2 regions of the Halomonas sp. TH-94 genome follow, and region 1 is predicted to be linked to the other one. Evidence: predicted binding sites of a transcription regulator. Region 1 holds the regulator's gene; the other holds the start of a gene.
What was found. The regulator FliA, encoded in region 1, starts transcription of late flagellar genes. The targets are predictions, from matches to a motif close to CTAAAGTTNNNNNNNNNNCNGCCGATA.

Region 1 (7,253 bases):
CTGCTTCCCACGCCGGCACCACGCCTGGCCCTCGGGATCGCCGAGGTCGGCTCCATCGATGCCGAGTTGCTCGAGCGTCTGGACGACATTCGTGAGCGCGGCTACCGGGTCATCATGCCTTCCCGCCTGATCAAGCAGGATGTCGGCACCATGCTTGGCCGCTGCGATATCATTCTGCTCACGTCACCCAGCGACCTCGATGAACAGACGCTGGAAAAGCTCCCGGCACGTAACATAAAACTGCTGGTCGAAAATCTCGACAGTCGCCAGGCGCTGGAGCGCTATCAGGCGATGGGCTGTGACTACTACCATGGCCAATACTTGGCGCATCCCAGCTTCATTGCCTCTCAGCCGCGCGGGCGCCACGGTAACCGGGCCGCACAAATCCGTCTCATCCGCGCCCTTTACGAGGACAACAGCGACCTGAACCGGATGCACGAACTGGTGGTGCAAGTGCCGCATCTCCACGTGGCCATTCTGCGCCGTGCAAATTCTTCCTATTTCAATCGCGGTGGCAAGGCAGTGGATCTGCATCGAGCGGTACAGGTACTCGGGCTGATCGAATTGCGGCGCCTGATCCTGACGCTGACCCTGGCCAGCTTGCAGCCCTCATCTCGCATCGTACTGCGCATGGCGCTTGTTCGTGCCTTCATGTGCCGGAATCTTGCTGCCCCCTTCCCCACCCTGGATCCCGAGGATGCCTTCACCACGGGTCTGTTCTCGCTGATGGACGCCCTGCTCGAGGAGGATCGCAGCACCCTGCTCGAGCACCTGCCGCTTGGCTTGCCCATCATCGAAGCCTTGAAGTACCGTGTCGGGCCGCTAGGCGCCGTGCTTACCCTTTGCGAAAATCATGAGCGGCAGGTAGAAGCTGCCATCGACGATGTGCCAGCCGACCGACTCCACGCCTGCTACATGGAAGCCTTGGCGAGTACCAAAGCGCTGATGGACAACCTTTAGTCGTCGCTCTCGGCCAGGCGTACGCGCAACCGGCTCACGGCCTGGCTATGCAACTGGCATACCCGCGATTCGGTGACCCCGAGCACGACGCCGATCTCCTTGAGGTTGAGCTCTTCCTGGTAGTACAGCGCCATCAGCAGCTTTTCCCGCTCGGGTAACGCCTCGATGCCCTCGACCAACTGCTGACGCTTCTCCGCATCGATCAGCATGCGGTAAGGCGTATCGATGGTGGCATCCTCGATGCCGGGCTCTACGCCTTCCGACACCAGCACCTCGAAAGGCAGCAGGTGACCGCTGTTGGTATCGTTCAACAGTTGTCGGTACTCTGCGAGTCCCATCTCGAGCTCAGCGGCAATCTCATTCTCCTCCGCCGGCCTGCCCAGCTGCTGCTCCAGACGACGCACGGCTTCATCGACCGCCCGTGCATTGCGCCTCACGCTGCGTGGCAACCAATCGCGGCTGCGCAGCTCATCCAGCATGGCGCCTCGAATACGCTGGCTGGCGAAGGTAGCGAAGCTGGCGCCTTGACTGGCGTCGAAACGACCCATCGCTTCCAGCAACCCTACCGTACCGGCCTGAATCAAATCATCGAGCTCGATACTTGCGGGTAGACGAACCTGCATCGACAGCGCCTGGCGCCTCACCAGCGGCAGGTACTCTTCCAGCAGGTCCGACTGTTCTATCTTGCCTCGTGCTGTGTACATGCTCTTGCTCTCGCGGCTGACGGTTCCCTCGAGCATCGCTTCACCATGCTCGACGAGTCAGATTCACTACAGGTTGTGATGATTCACTATCACCTGCAGCCCCTGCAGGGTCGCAGCGCGCTGGCCACGCTCCTGCAGGGAGAACTGAAAGTAAAGTGGGGTATCGGCCGGCATACCGGCCAGCGCCTCGGTCTGTCCTCGTGAGCCAGGCAGTGGCACACATCCCCCCATGTGGCAAAGCCAGGCATTCACCTCTCTCCCTGCCAGTGGCTGATACTGCCAGTTCACCCGGCCCATTACCTGGCCTTGGGCCAGCTCCGGCGTTGGAGGTAGAAGAGCGGCGGACATTGCCGGACGTTCGCTCATCACCACCTGGACGGCAGGGGCCGTCGCTACCCAGCTACCCGCAGCCTGGGCCAAGCCCGCCCAGGCTCCACATATGGCCAGGATAACGATACCTTGCAAGACCCGTGGCTTCATCGCGCCAATACCAACAGTTCGATGCCAAAGTATGCTTCCGCCACATATTGAAGATTACTCAGCAGGCCTTCACGCCCCACCCCCGGCGGATGCACGGCGATCAGACGCTGCGGCCCGCCCTGCTCGGCGATCTGCTGGAGCATGCGATAGCCGCGGCGAAAGGCCTCCAGGTCATCGTCTACCCAAAGCGCCCAATGGGATTGCTGTGCTGCCAACAGGGGCAGATGTGAGCTATTGATCGGTAACGCCACGATACGCCAGGCACGCGGATTGCCGACCCAGCGCCTACCCTCCCGTGCCCAGCTCTCAAATAGCTCGGTTACCCGGGCTGTATGCCGCTCCGCCGTGCCCGCCAGCCCCAGCACCATCAGCGTCAGCTCCTGGTCGCTGCGAGGCTTGGGCGGCTTGATCGCCCCACTCGTGGGGACCGGCTGGGCAGCCGAGCGCTTCGATGGATCCCCGGGAGCTATCTCCGCGGCGAGTTCGACCAGCATTTCAGCCACGTGTAACGGGCAGTCGTCCTGCGATGTACCGTTCGCCCATTGGCGCAGGCCCGCGGCCTGGTCCCATCCCATCAACTTGACTCCCTTTCACCAAGGCCAAGGTGGCGAATGGCATCGCGCACCAGAAATAGCTGTATCAATGCTTCGAGCAATGCCACGTCGCGGCGACGACGCTTGCCGCCACTGAGTCCGAGCAGCTCGGCTCTGAGATCCATGGCCTTCTCGTCTTCGGCAAGATCGAGATGAGCAGCCACCGTGGCCAGACCACTGGCCATCAGCAGGCGCACGTCAGCGCGCATCTCACCGATCTCACTGGAATCGAGACGCTGCCAGGCGCGCCGAGTCAGCTGAGGCAGTACGTCACCCTGCAAAAGCGAAAGCAGCAGCGGTTGAACTTCTTCTCCCAGCCTTTCAGGCGTGACCCAGCAGCGCCTGACTAGGATCTTGCCGCTTTCTTCGTCGCGTACCTGGCCAAACCAGGCCCTCACTTCGAGAGCAGCCGAGTCGCGACGGCTCCCTTTGAAGTGGACGCCGACAGGCAAGGAGGTCAATACCAGCCGCGCCGCCTCGCCGCGGAAACGACAGCGCACCTGACCTACGGACTCGGCTACCGCTTCGAGCCCGCTCAATGTCTGGCGCTCTCCCGCAAATTCGACACGCAGGCTGCCCCTGACCTGGCTGCACCATGTAAATCGCTGACGCTCGAGCCACTCGCCGGCATCGCCATCGGGAAGCCCATTGAGGAGATGAAGGGCTATCTCGTGCTGCTCCAGCGCCGCTTCAAGACGTGCCTGCTGCCCTGCCACCTGACGGTGCTGAAGCAAAGGCAACGCCAACCAGGCGCCTTCCGCGCTGAGTGCCACATCCGGCATCGCCCAGCTCTCTCCCGCAACACGCCGCCTTTCGTTCCAGAGCATGCCCAGCGCCTGCCCCGGCCAGGGATATTCCCCCAGAAGCGTATCCAGGCGCTGCTGCTGCACCGAAATAGGCAGGCCCAGCATATTCCACACCGCCTCGAGCCCGCCGAACGCCGGCAATCGCTGGCGCAACGCCTCCAGCACCGTCGCCAGACGACGTCCCTGGCCCAGCAGATTGCCGGCGCCCCTGGCCGCCCCTTCGCTGGGCGTCGACCGTGACACCGCACGGGGCAACGGGACGCGACTGGCAAGACAGTGTTCGATGAGGTCGGCAGGTTCGGCCAGCGCCATATCCTCCGGCACACGCTGCCCATGAGAGACGAACAGCAGCCTCAACCCATGGCGCATGATGATATCGAGTGCCGGCGCCAGCCTGCCTGCCTCGTCCTGCTTGGTGATGATGCAGTCGTGCAGCTCGCCGCCGGCTGCTTGAGCCGCCTGACGGTAGCGCACCACCACCTCTTCCAACGTTTCCGGTTGGCTGGCCGCATTGAGCAGCAGCACCAGCCGTACCGAGGTGTCACCGCCGCGCAGGTGACCCACTTGCTCGATCACACGCTGGTCACGCTGACTCATGCCCACGGTATCGATGATGATCCATGACTTGCCCTTCACTCGCGCCAACAGATCGGAAACCGGCTGATCGGCATTCAGGGCATACATGGGGACATCGAGCAGTCGCGAATAGATACGCAGCTGCTCATGCGCGCCGATACGAAAGCTGTCCGTGGTGACCAGCGCCACCGGGCGAGTGCCGTGACGCATGACATAGCGCGCCGCCAGTTTTGCGGTGGTGGTCGTCTTTCCCACACCGGTGGGCCCGATCAGGGCCACGATGCCGGTACGATCCATGAAAGCCGCCTCATCTTCCAGCCCGACGAGGCGCTTGGCCAGCTGCCGCGAGAGCCAGGCCATCGCGCGGTCGTCCCCTTCATGGGCGAGCGCGAGCTCTTCCGGCAGTGTCGCGACCACATCTTCCGCCAGCGACTGGCTGAAGCCGGCTTCCAGCATGATGCGCAGGATGGGCTCACCAGAAGTCCCGGTGGCTGCCGTGGTGTCTTTCTCACGGGAGAGCAGCGCACGCATGTCACGCATCTCTTCCAGCAGCCTCGCGCTCATGGCTTCGAAGGCCTGGGCCGGATCCGAGCTGACAGGTGTCGCCTGCCTGGCGGGCGGCGGTTCCTGTCGCGGCACATCGGCAGGTTCCGAGGTTGCTGCCGATTCGGCCATGGCCAGGATCTCGACTCCCTGCTCGGTTCGCCGATTGGCCAGAATCAGGGCTTCGTCTCCCAGTGCCGTACGCACCTGGCGCATGGCTTCACGACTGTTGGCTCCAACGAACCGCATGACACTCATCGTTTATCGACCTCCCACCAGCGTCGTGACGCGCAGTGTACGATCATCGGGTATCTCCGCCTGCGACATGACCACCAGATGGCGCATGCGCCGGCGCAGGAAGCGGGCTATCAGCGGGCGCAAGCTGTGCTGTACCACCAGCACCGGCGGCTCTCCGCTGGCTTCATGTCGCTCCAGGGCCTGTTCGGCCTGGCTCATCAGCGTTTGCGCCAAACCAGGCTCGAGCGCACCGTTACCATTCATTGCCTGCAGCAGCACTTGCTCGAGCTGGGCATCCAGACCGATCACGTTCAGCGTATCGCGTCCCGGGAACCACTGCTGCGTGATAGCGCGCCCCAGGGCGATACGAACCAGTGCGGTCAGCTCGCTGGTATCCTGCTGATGCGGCGCATGCTCAGCCAGCGTATCCAGGATAGTGCGCATGTCGCGTATCGAAACATCCTCCTCCAGCAGATTCTGCAGGATTCGCTGCAGTGCCGTCAGAGTAACCGCCTTGGGCACCACGTCGTCCACCAGAGATTTCTGATCGTCACCCAGCTTGTCCAACAGTTTCTGGACTTCCTGCCGGCCCAGCATTTCGGGGGCGTGACGATGCAACAGGTGGTTGAGGTGGGTGGCAATTACCGTGCCGGCATCGACCACGGTATAGCCGTAGACCTGTGCGTGCTCACGCTGGCCGGCATCGATCCAGATGGCCGGCAGGCCAAAGGCGGGGTCGGCGGTCGGCGTGCCCTGCAACTGGCCGGTCACCTGGCCGGGATCGATGGCAAGCCACTGACCCGGGAACGCCTCGGCGCGGCCAATCTCGGCGCCCTTGAGGGTAATCAAATACGCGTTGGCCCCGAGCTCCAGATTGTCGCGGATATGCACCACTGCAGGCAGGAACCCCACCTCCTGGGCGAACTTCTTGCGTACGCTCTTGATACGCCCCAGCAGCTCGCCGTCCTGCCGCTGATCGACCAGGGGGATCAGGCGGTGACCGACTTCCAGGCCGAGCGTATCTACCAGCTGAACATCGTCCCAACTGGCCTCGGGCGCTTCGGGTGGCGGTGGCGCCTCGGTCTTGAGCTCCGCTTCCACCAGGCGCTGCTCCTTCTGCCGCGTCAGCATCCATGCCAGGCCGGCCAGCAGACAGGTGAAAATCAGGAATACCAGGTTGGGCATGCCCGGCACCAGACCCAGCAGACCCATGACGATAGCCGCCAGCACCAGTACCTGAGGGTTGACGAACAGCTGACTGATCATCTGCTGACCGACATCCTGGTCGGTATTGACGCGGGAAACGGTCACGCCGGCAGCGGTGGAGATGATCAAGGCGGGTATCTGGGCGACGAGGCCGTCGCCGATGGTCATCAGGGTGTAAGTAACTGCGGCGTCGCCGAAACCCATGTTGTGCTGAAGCATGCCGATCATCAGTCCGCCGATGATGTTCACGACCATGATCACCAGACCGGCCATGGCATCGCCGCGAACGAATTTACTCGCGCCATCCATGGAGCCGTAGAAATCGGCTTCCTGGGCCACCTCGGCACGCCGCTTGCGGGCGTCCTCCTCGCCGATCAGACCGGCATTGAGATCGGCATCGATGGCCATCTGCTTGCCGGGCATGGCGTCGAGCATGAAGCGCGCGCCGACTTCGGCAATGCGTCCCGCGCCCTTGGTGATAACCATGAAATTGATGATGACGAGAATCAGGAATACCACCAGACCAACGGCAAAGTTGCCACCGATGAGGAACTGGCCGAAAGCCTCGATCACTTTACCGGCAGCATCGCCGCCCTGGTGGCCTTCCATCAGGATGACCCGGGTCGAGGCAACGTTGAGCGACAGACGCAGCAGCGTGGTGAAAAGCAGTACGGCCGGGAAGGCGGCAAAATCCAGCGGCTTCTGTGTGAACATGCTGACCAGCAGCACCATCACGGCGAGCGCAATGTTGAAAGTGAACAGCAGATCGAGCGCAAACGGCGGCAGCGGCACGATCATCATGCCGAGGATCATGATGATCAGGACCGGGCCGGCCAGCAGCTTCATGCGCCCATCACCCAACCAATCGCGGCGACCGATGAGTTGACTCAATGGATTCATCGACCCGCTCCGCCGGGCACGGATGGCCCTTGATCAGTGGCGTCATTGGGCATGTCGGCAGCGGGCACTTCCAGACTCTCGGGTATGGTCAAATTCTCGGGTGTAGGCGGCACCTCTCCCCCTTCTCGTGAAACGTGCTTGAGACGGAAGGCCCAGGCCAGCACTTCCGCTACCGCAGTATAAAGGTCCAGCGGGATCTCATGATCGAGATCGACGTGATGATACAGCGCGCGGGCCAACGGCGGGGC
Region 2 (7,253 bases), on a different contig from region 1:
CGATCATGCCATCGAGCTGGCCAAACTGAGTGCGGTAGCGAGCGATGGTGGCTTCGATGCTCTGCTCCATGCGGGTGAAACGTTCGTTAAGGCTCACGATGCGGCTCTCGGCGCCGCTGATGGCACCACCCAGGGCACCGTTGGAACCGACGAGCTGGGTAACCGTCTCGCTGATCTGGCCGGCCATGCCGCCCGTGGCGCTGTCACCGGCGAAGAAGGCACTCAGCGCTTCCTGATCGTTGGCGATCACCGAATCCAGGCGTGACTCGTCGATTTCCAAGGTGCCGTCGAGCTTGAGCGTGATGCCGATCTCGCTGAGCATGGAGAATCCGCCCTCGCCCCCCGCCACGCCACCCGCCAGCACGCCGCGCAAGCGCCCCTCGATGCTGCGTACGGCGCTGTCGCCAAGCAAATCGCCAGCCGCTCCGCTTTCGCCACTGAAGGCGGTCAACTCGCCGATAGTGCCCTTGAGTGCATTGAAAGCCTCGACGAAGCCGGTGATGGCCTCGCGCACCGCGCGGGTGTTCTGTTCAACCACTACGTTACTGCTTCCTGTCTCATTCAGGTTCAGCGTAACGCCCTGAATGGCGCCCTCTACCTTATTACTGGCACTGACGATGGGAATGCCGTTGACGATCAGCTCGGCATCGAGTCCAGGCTGGACGATATCGGTATCGCTCAGCGTGGTCTGGTTGGCCATGGCGGCAAAATCGGTGCCTATGATCGCAGCCTGCTCACCGGTGTCTTTCGACATCAGCGCCAGACGATAGCCTTCTCCATCGTTGACGATGGATGCCGTGACCGCTGCATCGGGGTCGGCGTTAATGGCGTTACGAACGTCCTCGAGAGTGCTGTTGGCGGCAATGGTGACGCCATGGTCGAGGGCGGAATCGGCGAAGGTGAGGTTGAGCGTGGCTTCGCCATCGTTGAGCGCGGTGTCGAGGCTGTCCACCCGCTGAGTGGCCAGGCTACCGGCAGCAGCCAGTTGCGACACTTCGATGGCGTACTGGCCGATACTGGCGTCTTTGCCTGCCGCCGCCTGCACGGCATCGCCACTGACAGCAGTGGATAAGCTCTGGTAGAGCGACGCGTCGTTGAGGGCGTTGGCGGCCGTTTGAAAACCGGAAAGCGCACCTTTGAGCTCGCCGTAGGCGGAGATCTTGACCTGCTGCGTCTCGATCTGGCGTTCGATGGGCTTGAGCTTGCCGCGCTCTGCCTCGTTGAGCTGGTCGAGCAGACCGTTGAGATCGAGCCCGGAGCCGATGCCGAGGGAAGAAATGCTGGCCATAAGCAACTGCCTTGTGTCGGTGTATTGACTTCCTGTTATCTCTACCTCGGCGGCTGAGCTGAAAACTTTAGCTCATCAAGTGAAAAAGTGTCTAGCCAGCTTGGCCGCCTCCATGCGGCCTTGTGGATGATTACGACTGAACCAGGCGATGCTCGCTGAGCTTGAACCCGCCCACGGCTTCGGCCAGCCGATCGGCCTGCTCCTTGAGCTGCTCGGCCGCCACCGTAGACTCTTCCACCAGCGCCGCGTTCTGCTGGGTCATGCGGTCGAGTTCGGCCACGGCGACGTTGACCTGGCCGATACCGTCGCTCTGTTCGCTTGCCGCCACACTTATCTCACCCAGCACCTTGGCCACACGGTTGACCCCGGCAACCAGTTCTTCCATGGTCGTGCCGGCCTGCTGCACCAGTTCAGTACCCGAAGCCACCTTCTGGCCGGAGGCTTCGATCAAGCCGCGAATTTCACGTGAAGCTTCGGCGCTGCGCGTCGCCAGTTGACGTACTTCGCCGGCCACTACCGCAAACCCCCGACCCTGCTCACCGGCCCGAGCCGCCTCTACCGAGGCGTTGAGCGCCAGCAAGTTGGTCTGGAAGGCGATACCGTCCATGACTTTGACGATATTGCCGATTCGCTCGGATGAGGCAGTGATCTCCTGCATGGTTGTCACGACCTGGCCCACCACTTCACCACCGCGGGTTGCCACGTCGGAGGCCGACTGCGATAGTTCATTGGCATGACGGGCCGAATCGGCGGTGTGTTCGACGGTGCTGGTGATCTCTTCAATGGTGGCCGAGCTCTGCTGCAGGCTGGACGCGGCGTTCTCGGTCCGCCGTGAAAGATCCTGGCCGCCGCTGGCGATCTCGCCGGCGGCCACGGTAACGGATTCGCTGGCGTCACGGATGGTGATCATCACGCTCTCGATTCGCGACACGAACTGATTGAATGCGGTCGCGATTTGCGCCACCTCATCACGCCCACCTTCTGGCAGACGCTGGGTCAAGTCGCCATCGCCGCTGGCGATATCCGCCATGGCATCGCGAACCGACTGCAGGCGTCGGAACATGAGCTTGAGCAGCGCCCCGAGCACCATAGCCGCACCAAGTACCACCAGCACCAGCGTTATCAACGCATTGCTCAACACGGCACGCAAGCCGGCGGTGGCCTCACGTTCATCCAGCGCCACGACCAACTGCCAATCGGTGCCGCTGATGGGCACGCTGCGCAGCCACTTGTCTCGACCTCCCAGGGCAAGGCGAACGGGGGTTCCGACGCCTATCGGGGCGGAAAAATAGTCCGCCGTGAAGGCTGACGTCAGACGCGAGGCAGGCTCGAGAGTCATCGCCGGATCGGGATGCGCCACCAAGGTGCCATCGGCGGTGACCAGGAAAGCAAAGCTGTTAGGTGTCGGTGCAATAGACCCTACGTTGCTCACGATTTCACCGATGGCAATATCGCCACCGCCAACGGCGACCAGTTGGCCGTTGACATGAAAAGGAGTAGCAATGGTGACGATCAAGCCACCGGTACTTGCGTCTATATAGGGCTCGGTGACGATGGTGCCCCCCGCTTCCACTGCTTGTAAGTACCAAGGGCGCTGACGTGGATCATAGTCGGCCGGCGGGTTCCAGCCATCGGAAAAGACCCCCCTGCCATCATCTGGAAATGCAAGGTAAGCAGATATGAATCCGCCCGAGGCCTCGAGCTGCAAAAGCGCATCGAGGGGCTCTTCACGCTGGGCCACTGGTGCAAGCGCCTCGAGCATGTCGGCACGGGCATCGATCCATTCACCGATGGCCAGGCCGTTACCATGAGCCACGGCCGACAAGTTACGTGCCACCTGCTGGTCGTTGTGATGTTGAAGGGTGAAGTAGCTGATAGCGGCATTGATGAGCAGTGCCGAAGCAATGACGGCGGCCGTGGCCAGAAGAAGGCGCAAGCGCAGGGAGGTGAGCATGGAGGACACTCGCAGTGGAAGTGGGATACGTTGCCGACCACGTCCGTGTGCCGGGTTTAACGTGTTATCGACTGCGAGCGCCTAGACTTTAGGCTAATTTTTCACTGCGCATGAATGATCACCTCGACTCGGCGGTTCTGAGCCCGCCCTTCTCCCGTCTCGTTGGTTGCCAAAGGACGGGTGTCGGCCAGGCCCACCGCCCGCAGGCGCTGCGGCTCTACGCCTGAGCGTTCCAATGCGTGGACGATGGCGATGGCGCGAGCGCTGGAGAGCACCCAGTTGGAGGGAAATTCATTGGTCTGGATGGGCCGGCTGTCGGTGTGGCCCTCCACGGCAACCTCACCGTCATGACGCTGAATCACCTCTACCAGCCGTTGGATCAACGCTTCACCATCTTCGGTGAGCTCCGCAGCAGCGGTGGGAAACAGCAGCCTGTCTTCCACGCGCAGCTTGATGCCCTCGGCGACCCGGGTTACCTGGACCCCTTCCAGGTCCGGCAGATAGGGGGCATCCGCCAGGCGTTCGTTCAAGGCTTGCTGAATGACTTGCGACGCCGCGATGGCAGGCTGTCCGACCGGCTGCATGTCGCTTGGGGGGCGATCTGTCAACACCAGAATGAAATCGCCACGCGAGGCAGACAGCGTTTCGTTGCTTGCCAGCAGCGGCTGCGCCAGCAGCAACGGCGGGCTTGCCGTCTGCTCCAGTAACGCCAGCGGGGTGGGTGCAACGAAGGCAAGCGAGGCCGCAGGAGCCGGCGGCGGCACGGCGCGACGCGGCAGCCCGGCGACGCCCAGCGCCGCCGCAATGGCCGCCTGACTCAGGCGATCGGAAACGGGCCGAGGTGCGTCGACAGCGGGCAGAGCCTGAGTTATCTCGCTGGGTAGGGGTATCGCAAAAGGCACCCGAGCGGATAGCGCTACGCTGTCCTCATCGGAGCGGCCGAAGCTGGAAAGAGTAAAAATGAGCACCATCAACGCCACCAGCAGCGTCATGATGTCAAGATACCCGATCATCCAGGCGCTATCCTGGTCGTGATCCTGGTGACTGGGCATGAGCGACTCATGGCGCATGGGGCCACGATGATCGCCACTGCTGGATTCCAGGGAACTCATTGAAACGGCGTCACCCGCTGAAGGATATGGGCGAAGTCGCCAAGCCTAACGGGTCAGGGCGACGAGTGAAACCATGAATAGCGCGATTCACGGCCCCCTGCTCGTCCTCAACGGGCACTTTCGGGCAGATCGCTATGGGAAGTCAGGTATCGGCTGGTGAAGATATCGGCCGGCTCCGCTCGCCCGGTGAGATAGCCCTGGATCAGCTCCACCCCATGGCGGCCCAGAATCTCACGCTGAGCCTCGGTCTCGACGCCCACGGCAGTCAGGCGCAGCTCCATTTCACGGGCAAGGCCGGCGACCGCCGCCACGATGGCGGCACTGCCCTTCTGCCCACTGTCCAATCGCTGCACGAAGCGGCGGTCGATCTTCAGCATGCTGACCGGCAGCTCATGCAGGAAGCCGAGCGAGGCATAGCCGGTGCCGAAATCGTTGATGGCCACCTCCCCACCGAGACGACGCAGCCGCTTGAGCACCACGGCGGCCTGATGGGGCTTGTCCAACAAAGTGCGCTCGGCGATCTCGAATCCCAACAGGCCGGGCGGCAGGCCGTGCTGCTTGAGCTTCGTGGCCACCCGCACGGGCAGGTCATGCTGCCAGAATTGCCGCGCCGAAAGATTGATGCCGATAGGCACCGGCCCGACACCGGTAACGCTCCAGGCGGCAAGCTGGGTGCATATCTGTTCCAACAGGTAGTCGTCCAACTGCGGCAACAGCCCGGCACGTTCGGCCAGGGTCACCACGCTGATCGGCGGTACGGTACCCAACAGCGGATGATGCCAGCGCAGCAGGGCCTCGGCACTGTGCAGCCTGCCGCTGGCACGTTCGAATATCGGCTGGTAGTGAAGCTGCAATCCCTCGCCGGAAACGAACGCTTCGCGCAGCGCTTTCTCGAGAGCCCGCTGCCGATCGTCCTGCAGGTTCATCTCGTTGCGGTAGAGCCGGTAGCCGTTGCGCCCCTCCTGCTTGGCGCGGTACATGGCCACATCGGCATTGTGGACCAGCGATTCGGCGCAGGTGGCGTCGTCGGGGTAGAGGCTGATGCCGAGGCTGCATCCCACATGAAACTCCTGACCCTCGAGCACACAAGGCTCGCCCACGGCTTCCACCAAGCGTCGGGCGACGCGAGTCACTTCGTCGACCTCTTCCAGGTCGGGAAGCAGCACGAGGAATTCATCGCCGCCCAGGCGGGCCAGGGTGTCGTCCTCGCGCAGGCGCAGCTGCAACCGCTCTGCCATCATGACGAGCAGTTCGTCGCCGAAAGCATGACCCAGCGTATCGTTGACCTCCTTGAAGTGGTCCAGATCGACGTAGATCACCGCCAGACGGGTCTGATTTCGATGAGCATGGCGTATCGCCAGCTCCAGGCGATCCTCAAGCAGGCGTCGGTTGGGCAAGCCGGTCAGAGCGTCATAATAAGCCAGCTTGCGAATGCGCTCTTCATTCTCACGCAGATGGGTGATGTCGCTGAACAGCGCTGCGTAGTGCGTCACCGCGCCGTTATCGTCACTGATCGCCGTGATGGTCAACAACTCGAGATAGAGCTCGCCGCTCTTGCGTCGATTCCAGATTTCACCGCGCCAATAACCGCTTCGCTTCAACGCATCCCACATTTCACGATAAAAGGCCGCATCGTGGCGTCCGGAAGAGAGTATTTCCGGGGTCTTCCCCACCGCCTCCTCGGTGGTAAAGCCGGTCATGTGGGTAAAGGCACGGTTGACGAATTCAATGCGATTGCTGGGGTCGGTGATGATGATGCCTTCCAGCGAGGAGTCGATGACCCGCTCCGCCAACTGCAGGTTTTCCCGCGACTGAGCGAGTGCTCGGTCGCGCTGTTCGAGCGCATCGCGCAAATCCTGCATGTAGAGATGCTCGGCCCCGGCTAACAGGTCACGAAAGCCCAGCAGTCCCACTACCTCCTCGGCCTCGTCCAGCACCGCCAGGTGGCGCACTCGATGATTCATCAGCAGGTCGCGAGCGGCGATGAGAGTATCGTCCTGATGAACTGTCAGTAGCGGCCGGCTGGCCAGGCCTTCAATGGCCATATTGCCCGGGTGGCGGGCAACGAATCTCACCAGATCGCGCTCTGTCAGTATGCCCAGCTCGCCATCGGCACACTTGACCACCACGGCGTCGCACTCGGAGAGTCGCATGGATCGCGCTGCCTGAGCCAGCAGTTGGCTGCCGTCGAGTACAAGGGCACGCTGACGCATTGCTGCCCGCACCTCGCGCAAACGCAGATAGGGTTCCAGGCCCTGATTCAAGGCGACGTCGGTCTGCGACAAGATGCCTTTTGGCGCTCCGGCGTCATCGACCACCAGGAAGTGGCGACGCCGCTCGGCATTGAAACGCAGTGCTGCCTCACTTATCGACGTCGAAAGATGAAGGCTCGCTACCGGCTGGCTCATGACCTGTGAAATCGGCTGACGGACGGCCTCGGGATCAGCGAAATTGATGGCCAGCGCGTCATGCTCGGACCAGATACCCAGCGGCATGCCCGCCTTCACGACGATGATGGAGCTGCACTGACGCGCCGCCATGCGTTCGGCAGCCATCCACAGCGGCGTCTCGGGCTCGCAGGTGAGAAGCCCGGTTTGCATGATGCGCTCGATGGGAAGCTCTTGGCTCATATCGTCTCGCCGGCTGGATACTGCAGCTCCTACGCCTCGTAGGCGAGAGTAGCCGCATGCTTTTGTCTGACAGCTCAGTATTGCCTCGGATGAAAATGTATCCAACTGTTACTACATTTTAGCCAGTTGGCTTAATATTGCATCAACAAATACCTCATTCCGCCCACGCTGCGACAGCATGCCGCCGAAAAAATGTCGAACAAGGGCTAAAGGTGTCGCACCATCGGCCGATATCCCTGATGGGAGAGACCGTCTAAAGACGGTCTCGG

Region 2: a site for FliA is predicted at 1,333-1,359, ahead of fliD (flagellar filament capping protein FliD). Genes of this name have one in related genera too.

Annotation. Positions count from the first base shown of each region.
Region 1 is NZ_JBYCKL010000085.1:6,531-13,783, reverse strand. It holds gene AC2VNO_RS15960 (EAL and HDOD domain-containing protein) at 1-960, shown strand, start outside; gene AC2VNO_RS15955 (RNA polymerase sigma factor FliA) at 957-1,664, opposite strand; gene AC2VNO_RS15950 (flagellar protein FlhE) at 1,731-2,129, opposite strand; gene AC2VNO_RS15945 (hypothetical protein) at 2,141-2,719, opposite strand; gene flhF (flagellar biosynthesis GTPase FlhF) at 2,719-4,911, opposite strand; gene flhA (flagellar biosynthesis protein FlhA) at 4,924-7,005, opposite strand; gene flhB (flagellar biosynthesis protein FlhB) at 7,002-7,253, opposite strand, start outside.
Region 2 is NZ_JBYCKL010000033.1:2,435-9,687, reverse strand. It holds gene fliD (flagellar filament capping protein FliD) at 1-1,288, opposite strand, end outside; gene AC2VNO_RS05550 (methyl-accepting chemotaxis protein) at 1,419-3,242, opposite strand; gene AC2VNO_RS05545 (OmpA family protein) at 3,344-4,354, opposite strand; gene AC2VNO_RS05540 (EAL domain-containing protein) at 4,462-6,984, opposite strand.